Regions from separate parts of the Desulfobacter sp. UBA2225 genome, predicted to be linked through region 2. Evidence: predicted binding sites of a transcription regulator. Region 2 holds the regulator's gene; each other region holds the start of a gene.
What was found. The regulator sigma-54, encoded in region 2, starts transcription at its own class of promoters, with help from an activator protein. The targets are predictions, from matches to a motif close to TNTGGCACANTTTCTGCTNT.
Positions count from the first base shown of each region.

Region 1: a site for sigma-54 is predicted at 1,798-1,817, ahead of B3D59_RS04545 (Spy/CpxP family protein refolding chaperone). Genes of this name have one in related genera too.
Region 3: a site for sigma-54 is predicted at 2,934-2,953, ahead of B3D59_RS11790 (PEP-CTERM sorting domain-containing protein). Genes of this name have one in related genera too.

Region 1 covers NZ_DDYV01000085.1:770-5,034, reverse strand. Annotated here, with positions in the region: gene B3D59_RS04550 (ATP-binding protein) at 1-1,637, opposite strand, end outside; gene B3D59_RS04545 (Spy/CpxP family protein refolding chaperone) at 1,903-2,427, shown strand; gene B3D59_RS04540 (fumarylacetoacetate hydrolase family protein) at 2,523-3,326, opposite strand; gene B3D59_RS04535 (rhomboid family intramembrane serine protease) at 3,401-4,265, shown strand, end outside.
Region 2 covers NZ_DDYV01000204.1:5,767-10,031, forward strand. Annotated here, with positions in the region: gene lptC (LPS export ABC transporter periplasmic protein LptC) at 1-69, shown strand, start outside; gene B3D59_RS10270 (LptA/OstA family protein) at 38-592, shown strand; gene lptB (LPS export ABC transporter ATP-binding protein) at 593-1,315, shown strand; gene rpoN (RNA polymerase factor sigma-54) at 1,318-2,760, shown strand; gene hpf (ribosome hibernation-promoting factor, HPF/YfiA family) at 2,774-3,307, shown strand; gene B3D59_RS10290 (PTS sugar transporter subunit IIA) at 3,322-3,780, shown strand; gene rapZ (RNase adapter RapZ) at 3,783-4,265, shown strand, end outside.
Region 3 covers NZ_DDYV01000233.1:15,023-19,287, forward strand. Annotated here, with positions in the region: gene B3D59_RS11785 (ThiF family adenylyltransferase) at 1-1,829, shown strand, start outside; gene B3D59_RS11790 (PEP-CTERM sorting domain-containing protein) at 1,994-2,746, opposite strand; partial or broken gene B3D59_RS11795 (IS1 family transposase) at 3,449-3,811, opposite strand.

The DNA.
Region 1 (4,265 bases), on a different contig from region 2:
ACTTTTTCAAGATCTTTTGCCGGGATGCCGCAGCCGTTGTCCGCCACCCGGATTTCAATATCATCTTGTACATCGGCCACGCCTATTTCAAGGATTCCGCCGCTGTCCATGGCATTTAAGGCATTCATGTACAAATTGAGCAGCACCTGGCAGATCCGTTCGGGATCCGTATGAATGGTTTCTCTTCTAGTGCGGATATCTGTTTCAACCCGGATCTTTTTTTTCTCAAGGTCATGGGAAACCAGTTTAAGGGAATGGCGGATAAGGGGTTCAATCCGGGTCTGCTTGATCTCCACCGCCATGGGCTTGGCAAATTCGAGCAATTGGGTGATGGAGCGATTCATACGTTCCACTTCCTGGACCATAATTTTTGCAATTTCCACGTCCTCGGGTTCATTTTTATACTGCCGGGAAAAATAGGTGGCAAAGCCCTTGATGGAACTTAACGGATTTCTGATTTCATGCGCCACACCTGCGGCAAGTTTTCCTATGGCCGCTAAACGCCGATTGGTTTCCACCTGTTTTTTCAAATCCCGGATCTGGGTCAGATCCCTGAATAAAAGGACAAAACCCTGGATCTGGTCTTCGTCTGCCGGAATGGCCGAAACAGTCATATCCAGCCGGAGCTCGCCTTGCTCTTTTGGGTTCAACGCCACTTCCCCGGACGCAACGCCTCCTGACCCCGTAATCTTAGCAGCCATGGCAGCCATCTGGGGGTAGGCTTTTTCGGGAATTTTACCCAGGATCTTTTCAGCAGCGCGGTTGGCGGACGTCACATTAAAATTCGTATCCAGGGTGATGAGGCCCGAGGGCATATTCTGAACCACATTGTCGGAAAACGCCATAACCTGTTCCAGGGATGACTGGGCAGCCCAGTAAGCCTGGAGGGCAAACAGGGCAATAATGCCCGAACAGCAGAAAACAAAGAACAAAAGTCCTCTGATGACGATATTCTTAAATCCCTGGGACTGAGCCGCCTGCACCCCGGCCATGGACATTCCGGCAAAAATATAGTGATCAGTCTGCCCAAATGCGCCGAAAGCCGGCCTGGCCGAGCTTTCAGGACCAAGCGGGCCAGGCGGCCCGGGCGGCATATTTCCGTAGCCGTAGCCATAGCTGGGATCGGGACCGTGGCCGGCTGCCCATCCTCGACCTCTGAGCCTGGGATTAAATGGAACAAATCGCTTGGCCAATTCCAGAACCGGCCCATCCTCGGTATTCAGGGAGCGGCTGGAGATTCGATGGGGATCCATGGGTAACGACGCAAGGTCTGGCCACCCGTCATAAATTTTACCCACCATGGCGGCATCGGAATGGGCGACGATCTTTCCCATGGCATCGGTGATCATGATATAGGCAACATCAGGCTGACCTGCGGTCTCCTCCAGCATGGACTGAAGCCGTTCGATACCCCACTGCATGGAGCCCAGACCAATCCGGGTGCCGGCCTCAAATGTACGGATTAACGAGGTGCCTGTGATTAAAAACCGCTCCCGGATAAACTCATCCTGCTTTTTAACCCGGTCCAGGGTCATCAGGATAAACACAGGCAACAGCACAACCAGAACACCCACCATCACCAGAGGCGGCACTAACCCCGGCATTTTTGGGGTGATATTTAATTTAAATCTATTCATTGGGTCAACACAGATATATGGAACGTATATTTTTTACCCGATTGTATACCCTTACCTGGATAAAAAGTACACACTATATTTGATTCTTTAAAATATAGCCTGGTATGGTAGTTAGACGCCAATGCCCTGGTACAAAACGACTTCAATGAATATAGACATGAATGGCACACCAATTGCATTATAATTCTGCAACGATGATCATAGAAATTTAAGATCATCAAAGCACGAATCACGGAATATAAACCAAGGGCCACAAGGAGGCATTATGAAAAAAACATTAGCCGCATTAACCATCCTGATTGTTACATGCAGCTTTTCTGCAGGTGCATTTGCAACGCCCCCAAAACAGGGCAAAGAAAAGGGCTTAAGGCAGGACAGAGCCCGTGCGTGCATGAACCTGACCGATGAACAGCAAAAACAGCTTCGCGAGCTGCATCAAAAATTTACTGATGACACCTATGAAATGCGTACAAACATTATGAACCTGGATCAGCAGATCCTCATGTACATGGAAACATCCAATCCTGATCCGGCAAAACTGAAATCCATGGTCATGGAAAAAGCGGATTTATCAAAAGATCTGGCAGTTAAACGGTTGGAATTTGCCCTGGATGCCGGAAAAATCTCTCCGGAATTAAAATGCATGGCCATGGGCCGAGGATTTGGCGGCTCTGGTATGGGATACGGCGCTGGCGGCTATCATGGACTTGGCAGAGGTGCCGGGTTTAATGATGGTTCTGGGCCGGGAATTGACGATCCCCAAGATAAGACCCCCTCAGAAAACAAATAATACATACCCACCGCTCCACGATACATCCCTCCATCAACTACCTTCTCTCCTGTCCCCCCGGGTAACACACCCGGGGGGACCCTTTTTTCAATGTATCATTCTTGTTCCACAGGATTTTCAAGCACGCCAATGCCTTCAATTTCAACCTCCATCCGATCTCCCGGCGCCAGAAACACGCGGGGTTTACGGGTAAAGCCTACCCCTTCGGGTGTTCCTGTCAGGATCAGGGTGCCGGGCAAAAGGGTTGAAGACTGGGAGAGGTAGGAGATCATATTGGCGATGCTGAATACCATGTCGCTGGTGTTGCTGTCCTGCATGACTTCACCGTTCAGGCGTAACTTAATGGCAAGGCTCTGGGGATCGGGAATTTCGTCTGCCGTCGTCATGACCGGCCCGCAGGGACAAAAGGTGTCATAACTTTTTCCCCGGGTCCACTGGAATCCACCGGCATGTTTCTGCCACCGCCGGGCAGAGACGTCATTGGTACAAGTATAGCCGAGCACATAATCCAGGGCATCTTCCTCGGACACATTTTTAGCGGCCTTTTTAATGATCACCCCAAGCTCGGCTTCGTAATCCACCTCGGGCGGATCTGACGCACATTTGGGGATCACGACCGGATCTTTGTGCCCTGCAAGGGACCCGGGGTATTTCATGAACACGGCCGGATATTTTGGGATTTCCTGGCCGGTCTCTTCTGCATGACGCCGGTAATTAAGGCCGATGCAGATAATGGACGAAGGTTCCACCGGGGGCAAAATTTTTACGACCGCCACCCGTTCACCGGTATCGCTGAAACCATAGTCCGCAGACTGTTCCACCAGACTGGCTGTTTTTCCGTCCCAATCGCACCCAATGACTTCCTTACCCTGTTGGGTAGTAAAACGAATGATCTTCATTTAAGGCTCCTTTATTCTTTTTATTGCATGAGCTATATTCATAGCCGGAAATCAATACATCCGGCAAGGAAAAAATGAAATCTATCTTCACAGGCAGTATACACAATGAAAACATCAGAAAGCAGGCCGATCTTATCCTGGTGGTCCTGGCTTCCCAGTCCGTCAGGGCGGTTATTGAGACAGGCCCTGACGGATTGTGCAATATCCTTGTACCTGATGACGATGTTTTTAAGGCCCAACAGCAACTTAAAAAATACGCAAGGGAAAACAAGGATATCCCAAGGCAGGCCCCCCATGTTCCGACCAGAATTTTTTTCTCCCCTGCCGCCCTGGTAACGGCCTTTTTTCTATCAGCCATCCATTACATCATCACTACCCGGGGCCTTCACAAACAAGCGATTCTGGACTTTGGTTCGTCTTCATATTATCTGAGCCAGGGGCAAAGTTTCAGGGCTGTGACAGCCTTATTTCTGCACAGCAATGCGGACCATCTTCTGGGAAATATGGCCGGAATAATCGTGCTTGCAGGCCCTTTGCTGCGCGTGAGCGGTTACGGACAGGGGCTTTTGCTGCTTTTGGCGGCAGGCACGGCCGGCAATCTTGTATCTGAAAGTTTCGGCCCGGATTTACGACTCTCCATCGGGGCCTCCACAGCGGTTATGGCGGCGGCAGGACTCCTTGGGGCCCGGCGCATGACCATTGGCGAAAAATCAGGTCAATCCGTATTTCCAAAACTCAAAGGAGTGGCCCCCTTTGTTGCGGCAGCCACACTTACCGCCATGTTCAGCCATGGTGAAAATACCGACATATCTGCCCACCTGTTTGGTTTCCTTGCCGGTACCGGAATCGGCCTGTGTTATTATCCGTTGTCTGCACCGTTATCAGGTCCGGTAATCGGCCGGATCAGTTTGGGCATTGTCCTGGTAATTTTGTGCACGG
Region 2 (4,265 bases):
CTGATCATCTTAAAAGGACACGTAGAAGGACAATTTAGTGAAAATAGTCAGAATCCCAATAGCTTATAATATTTCTCTGATTTTGTTGCTGGTGCTGTCGACTCTTTTTGCACAGGTATCCTTTGCAGCCCAGGAGAAGGCACCTGCTGAGAAGAAACAGCCGCCGGCAGACCTGAAAATTACTTCGGATAAAATGGTCGCCGACAAAAACCAATCCATGGTGGAATTTATGGGAAACGTCAAAGCGGTTCGGGCGGACAGTGTGCTTTTAGCAAATTCGATCAAAGTATTTTTTCATACCTCAAAAACCAAAAAGGAAGACCAATCAAACGTCAAACGGATTCTTGCCACGGGGAATGTGGAATATACCGAAGGGGAGCGCAAAGCGTTCTCGGATCAGGCGGATTATGACACCACAGATGAAATACTGGTGCTCACAGGGGAAAAAGCCCGTCTGCTTACGGGAAAAAGCTGGATCTCCGGCAAAAAAATAACCCTGTTTAAGGCCCAGGACCGGGTGGTTGTGGAAAGCACCGAAAAAAACAGGGTTGAAGCATTTTTTGATGCCGAAGATCAGGATGGTTCTTTATAAATGAGCCGACTGGTACTGGAAAACCTCGTAAAGACCTATGGCGGTAAAACCGTCGTGAATCACGTCAGCCTGACCGTTGACCAGGGTCAGGTCACCGGGCTTCTAGGACCTAACGGTGCCGGAAAGACCACGACCTTTTATATGACCGTAGGCATGATCCGGCCGGACAAAGGCACGGTCCATCTTGACGGGGAGGATATAACCCGCTATCCCATGTATGTCAGGGCCAGAAAGGGCCTTGGTTACCTGCCCCAGGAGACCTCTATATTTAAAAAACTGACAGTCCGGGAAAATATAACGGCCATTCTGGAGGTTATTGACAAAAAAGTCGCGGACATCAACCGGAAAGCCGAAACACTGATGGAAGAACTTGGGATACTGGCCTTGGCCGGACAAAAGGCGACTTCCCTGTCCGGTGGAGAAAAGCGCCGTCTGGAAATTTCAAGGGTTCTTGCCACAGACCCCTTGTTCATCCTACTGGACGAGCCCTTTGCCGGCATTGATCCTTTGGCTGTTATTGATATCCAGCAAATCATATCCCAGCTTACCGACAAAGGCATCGGAATATTGATTTCCGATCATAATGTCAGGGAAACATTAGGCGTATGCAACACGGCTTATATTATGAGCCAGGGTATGGTTATGGAATCAGGCCCTCCGGAAAAAATTATTTCAAGCAAAGTAGCCAAACGCATTTACCTGGGAGACAATTTTAAACTTTAATCATGGAACTTGGATTACAACAAAGCCTTGCACTGACCCAGCAGCTGGTCATGACACCCCAGCTCCAACAGGCTATCAAACTGCTTCAGCTCTCCAGGCTTGAACTTGCCGAAATGATCCAGCAGGAAATGGAGCAAAATCCGGCGCTTGAAGAAATCTCCATTGATGAGGCCTCTGACAAAGCCATCACTGCCCAGGAAACCGAAACCCGGACAGAGGAAATAGAAGCCCCTGCCAAAGAAGTTACCATTGAAGAGCGGGTGCGCTCGGATACGGACTGGGAAAACTATATCAATGAATACAACTCCACCGGTAGAATCTACATGGAGTCTGAAAACAGTGAAGCGCTCAATTACGAATCATTTACATCCGAGAAACAAACCCTTGAAGCCCATTTAAAGTGGCAGTTGATGCTTTCGGATCTGCCGGACGAAGAGGAGCGACTGGGTCATGTCATCATCGGCAACCTGAACCGGGACGGATATTTATGCGCCGACGTAGAGGAGTTGGCCCAGAGTGCCGAGGCCGATATTCAAACCGTTGAAAAAGTGCTGGCTGTGCTCCAGACCTTTGACCCCCCCGGCGTGTGTGCCAGAAACCTGTGCGAAACGCTTTTGATTCAAGTCCGGCAACTGGGCATTGAAAACGATATCATCACCCGGATCATTACGGATCATCTCAAAAATCTTGAAAACAGAAACAGTAAAAAAATTGCCAAGGCCCTTAAAATTTCCGTTGAGGATGTGCGGGCTGCAGTAAAAATCATCCAGTTTCTTGAACCCAAGCCCGGCAGGAAATTTGCCACAGAGGAACCCGCCTACATCACCCCGGATATCTATGTTTACAAAGTCGGTGATGATTTTAAAATTGTTATGAACGATGACGGCCTTCCCAAATTAAAAATTTCAAGATTCTACAGGGAAGCCGTCGCCACCGGCAAAAAAATCCCCAAGGAGACCAAGACCTATCTTAATGAAAAGATGCAGTCCGCCTCCTGGCTGATAAAATCCATTCATCAACGCCAGAAAACCATCTATCTGGTCATGGAAAGCATCATCAAGTTTCAAAGGGATTTTTTTGAAAAGGGCATTGCCTATCTGCGGCCTTTGATTTTAAAAGATATTGCCGAAGATATTGAAATGCATGAGTCTACGATCAGCCGGGTGACCACAAACAAATACGCGTACACCCCCCAGGGACTATTTGAGTTGAAATATTTTTTCAACAGCTCCATAGAGCGGGGGGACGGACCTTCCATGGCATCGGCCAGCGTCAAGGAGAGAATAAGACAACTCATTGACAATGAAGATCCAAACGCACCCTTAAGTGACGATAAAATCGCCGCAATTCTGCAGGAATCAGATATTCAGATTGCCCGGCGAACCGTGGCAAAATACAGAAAAGTACTCAATATTCTGCCGTCCAACAAACGCAAACAATTATAGGGAGAGCTCATCTATGCAAGTCACCATCACGTTCAAACAGATAGAAGCATCCGATCCCCTGAAATCCTATGTAAATAAAAAGCTTAAACGGTTTGACAAGATGCTGGAGGGTCCGGCCGAGGCCAATGTTGTCTTAAGCGTTGAAAAAATAAGGCATATTGCCGAAATAACCTTAACCAGCGGGTCGCTTAACATCCATGCCAAGGAAGCGTCCGAAAGCATGTATGCCGCCATTGATATCCTGGCGGATAAAGTCAAAAGCCAGATCACAAAACACAAGGAAAAGATAAAGAAACACCTGTTGGGCAACAAGTCAAGCCTGACGGATACCCGTGAGTTCAGCATTGAGGAACCTTTGCCCGGGGACGTGGTTGATATTATTGAAGAACCCCTTGAAACAAAACCCATGGACATTGAGGATGCGGTGATTGAACTGGAGTCGGGCAAAAAATCTTTTTATGTATTCATTAATGCCCGCACACAAGAGGTCAATGTGATTTATAAACACAATAACGGGAAACTGGGACTAATTGCCCCCCAAGGATAGGATGGCCGGAGCCAATGAAAATCAGTGACATTCTAAAGCTGGACGCTATTATCGCAGACCTGAAAGCCAAAAACAAACCAGAGGCCATAAAAGAACTGTCCCAGGCTGTTTCTCCCGTGGCCGGAGCCGAAGTCGAAGATGTCGCAGCAGTCCTGATGGAACGCGAACATTTAGGGTCCACAGGCATCGGCGGCGGCATCGCCATTCCCCACGGCAAGTTGGAGACGGTGAAATCCATTGCTGTTGGATTTGGGCGCAGCATTAAAGGAATTGAGTTTGAGTCTTTGGATAACCGGCCCGTCCATCTTTTCTTTCTGCTTCTGACACCTGAGCACTCCACAGGCGGTCATCTGAAAGTTCTTGCCCAGATTTCAAAGCTGCTGAAAATGGATCAGTTTAAAGAACGACTGTTGGCAGCAGGTTCAACAGAGCAAATCCATCAGATCATTCTGGAAAATGACGAAGAATTTTGACAATGGAAAAATTCAAGGTTTATATCATCACCGGCATCTCAGGTTCCGGGAAGACAACTGTTGCCCAGGCATTTGAAGATGCCTCCTTTTACTGCATCGACAACATGCCCATGGAGCTTGTGCCCAAGGTGCTTGAGCTGCTGTTGGGGGAAAGCGCCAAAGTCAAGGGCGCAGCCTTTGTGATGGATATGCGGTCAAAAACTTTTTTAAATACATTTGTTTCAGGCGTCTCTGCTTTAGAGGAGATGGGCGTTTCTCCAGTCATCATATTTCTTGAAGCAGATACCCAGACCCTGGTCAAACGGTTCAGTCAAACCCGCAGGCACCACCCGGTGGGTGATAAAAAGAACCTTCTGGAGAGTATCAAGTCTGAAAAACAAGGCATGGCCTCCATCCGCAAGCTGGCCCACCAGATCATTGACACCTCTAATTTCAATGTTCATCAGCTTAAAGCAGAAATACACAACCTTGTATCCAAGGAGACC
Region 3 (4,265 bases), on a different contig from region 2:
ATATTGCTGATTTTGACGCGTATGAGCCGGCCAACATCAATCGCCAGTACGGAGCCCGGGTGCCGGAATTCGGCCGCTCCAAACTTGAGGTCATGGCGGAACAGGCAATTTCCATCAATCCTTACCTGGAACTGAATCTGTTCAAGGAGGGTATCAATGCATCCAATATGGATGATTTTCTTGACGGGGTGGATGTGGTTTTGGACGGTCTTGATTTCTTTGAATTTGAGACACGGCGACTGTTGTTTAAAAGGGCGGCTGAAAAAGGAATTCATGTCATCACCGCAGGCCCCATGGGGTACAGTTCGGCCATGCTGATCTTCTCCCCCAAAGGTATGGGATTTGACGAATATTTTAATATCAGGGACGACATGGCTGACGAGGAAAAATATCTATCCTTTGCTCTGGGGCTGTCCCCCCGGCCCACCCATATCAAGTATATGAATTTTAAAAAGGTGGATTTCAGTTCCAAAGCAGGGCCCTCCTTGAATATCGCCTGCCAGATATGTGCCGGCATGGCTGCCACCGAAGCGGTAAAAGTGATCCTGAGAAAGGGTAAAATCAAGCCGGTGCCCCATTATTTTCAATATGATCCCTTTCTTCAGACCCTGCGGAAAGGGTATCTTTTCATGGGAAATAAAAATCCCTGGCAGAGGTTGAAAATACAGGTGGTTAAAAAGTTCATCAGTAAAAACAAACCCAAGCTGAAACCGGATATCCCTGAAAAACCTGGGATCATACCGGTTCCAGGGAAAGATATTGAACCTTCTGTTCTGGAATATCTCATCCGTGCCGGCATCCAGGCCCCGTCCGGGGACAACTGCCAACCCTGGAAATTTGAGATAAAAAAGAACCGGATTGATCTGTTCCTGGACCGGGAGAAGGATCGCTCCTTTTTTAATGTCAACCAGGTGGCATCTTTGATTTCATGTGGCGCTGTGCTGGAAAATATAAAAATAGCCGCCTCTTCAATGGGTATGGAAGCATTAATCAAGTATGACCCCGATCTCCGGGAGAATGACAGGGTGGCATCAATTAATTTGATCCCGGGAGAAAAAAAGAAAGACCCGCTGGCTGACTTCATCTGGGAACGACATACGAACCGGAAACCTTTCAAAAAAACACCGGTCGCTCCTGAGATCCTTGAATCTGTTGAAACTGCCGTCAGTTCTATTCCAGGGGCACAGATAAGGTTTATAACGGAAAGGGCAAAATTAAAGAAGCTGGCCAGGATTATATATAAAATAGACCGAATCCGCACAGAACATAAGCCCCTTCACGAACATTTGATGTCAATGATACGGTTTACCGAAAAAGAAGCCCTGGAAAAAAGAGACGGGTTCCCATTAAAAAACCTGGAGGCCGGATTGGCTGGAGAACTTTTTTTAAAGGTTACAAAACCATGGCCGGTGATGAATATTGCCAACAAGATTGGGTTAGGCCGGATGGTGGCATTGAATGCCTGGCAGGGGATGGTGAATTCGTCTGGCGCCGGGCTTTTATTGATGGATAAAATGGATGACCTTGGGCTTATTCAAGGCGGTAGGGCCCTTGAAAAAGCCTGGCTGACATTAGCTTCCCATGGCATTCAACTTCAACCGATGACGGCTGCGACCCTATTTTACCTTCGGTTGATTGTGAAACAGAACAAAAAGTCTGGATTTTCAAAACAGCACGAGGAGCTATTAACAGCCCTTCAAGATGAATATCACACGCTGTTTCGCCTGGCTGAAAAAAAATTACAGGTCTTACTGTTCAGGTTCGGTAAAGCGGCAAATATAGAACATAAAACGCTTCGCCCGGCTATAGAATTCTTGATAAATAAATAGCAGTTTTTGTTGAATACGTTTAAAAGCGGCATAAATAAAAGTGCGTTCTTCGAGGAAATAATAATTTTTTTATAACTCTTATAATTAAAGAAAAAATGAAAGGCCAGGAAAATCTTGTCTTGTCCCAACCTTTCATTTTTTTATTTTAATTGATATCGATATTCCTAAGCTCTCTTTTTTCTTGAAATGGCAGCAAACCCAAGAAGACCTATGCCAAATAGCATAAATGTCGCGGGTTCTGGAACAATATCCAATCTAAATTGTCCATTATTTCCCACGTCAAATTGAGTAAGCCGACCTGAACCATCATATACTTCTGTTCCACTAACTATTGTTGCATTGGTTGTTGCAAATCCCAACGTAAGAACTGGTGAATTGCTCTCCAGATCATAGGTAGACAGATCTGTTGTAAGGTCTGAAGCAAACCAATAACCAGCGGCTAATGATTCGGCTACAAAATTAGCTGTAATAAAGCCATTGGAGGGGCCGAAGTCAGCATTTAATCCTCCCCCACCTGAGAGTAGGTTGAAGACCCCAATCTCAACATTTCCTGCTGTGTATATGTGAAGAGAGCTTGGGACAGCATCAAAATAAAATTCGTCAGTTCCTAATGTTCCTGTTGCTTGAAAAGTAGCGGTAAGATAATCAAGTAGCAACGGTGCAGTAGGGGGGCCGTAAGAGAAAGAATGAAACGTTCCAGTTTCAGCAAATGTTAATGTAGTAAAATCATTCGTAATGGTAGCAGTTCCAGTTAGATTTAAATATTCTGGAACGGTAAGGATAGAATCCCCACCACCATTTGGATCAAGGCCCCAATTCAGCATATATGCAGAAGCAGGTGCTATTGTGAAAGTGATTGACATTAAAAAGAAGGCAAAAACAAGAAAACTTTTCATTATTTTAAATTTGCTAAGCATAATTAATAATTCCTTTTTTAAAATTTAATTTTTTTCAATTCCTGAGACGCAATACTTAATTATTTCAACGTGTTATAAAATTTCATATTATGCGTACCTACGATCACCTCCTTTCTGCCAGTACATTTTTTGAATTGTTTAATTTGACATTGTTTAATTTATTTCATTCACACAGTTGAAATCAAATAAAGCAATGATGGTGCCATTTGCTTTCTACATTGTAAAAAAGAAGAGTTTGGATTATACGACATCGGAAATATATTATAATTAAAGCAGGTTGCTGTGATATGAATTTTTTGAAAAATCAAAGCCTTTTGCAGCGCTGAAAACATAGTCGCATGGAAATATGAAAAAAAATTCATACTGATTATGAAAAAGTCTTCATAATTCAGTATAATAAAGTACATACATGGCGTTAATTCCGGGTTGGAATTCCGGGTAGAGTAGAGCACTGATTCGGCCGGTTTCTTCAGCCCTTTTTATATTCGAGACGCCTTGCCGCACGCGGCTACTACGTGTTCCAAAGGCCTTGCATCCTCAGTGCTCCCTCATCAAACCGTGCATACGGTTCTCCCGTACACGGCTTTCCGATGTTCTTCATTGTAAGGCTTACGCTTTTTTTCTGCTTGGCCTTACAATAGAGCTTCCTCTGTAGCGTCCTGATTCTAATTGGGTGGTGATGTAAAAAGTATGCTATGCTTTTTATACATGACCAAAATTGATATAAAAAAAGACTAACTCAAATGATTTAAGATGGTTATAAAGGTTTTTGGAAAAACAACACGTTTTTCTAAATGCACGTCGAATTCTGTGTCTCAATCTGCAATTATTTCCTTCAATTCCAACAGTATTGGCTTTCCCCGTAACATGATTGTCGGATTTGAAGATTTTTACAAAACTTGTCCAGTCGTCCGTATAAATCGTGTCAAACGTGATGCCCAGCTCTGTAATTTTTTTCCGTAAGTCTCTTGCGGTAGCCAAATTACGCTTGCCCCAAACCCAGGCGACTATCTCTCCAGTTGCTCTATGATAAGCATAAATCAGCCAGACTTTATTTGAATTCCGGGTGAATTCCGGGTGAATTCCGGGGGTGAATTCCGGGGACACCATACTTAATTCCATCCCCACCAAGGTCAAGTTAAAATGATCAACTAAAAAACTCAATGTAATCTTTTCAGGATCGTATAATGGTAGAGGGTGAATTCTTTGACCCAATTCATCCTGTGGGGGGGGGGCGAGCCAAACATCTGTAATATCGAAAGAAAGCCACAGTTCTATCTTTATTTTTGGCCTTAAACCGGCCATTTTGCCCCTAAAAAAGCGTTTTAAGAAAATTTTCTGATTCGGTGTTGGTTAATTTTATAATGCCATGGGTGCTTTCATCTCAAAAGAGTCTTTGGGTGAATTGTGTCAAAAAGGTTATATTTTCGTTTAATTTTTTACATAAAAGTGGAAGTTTTTTGGTATTCCGGGGATAATACCAATTTCCAAAAAATATGTCATTATAAAAGCTTTGCTT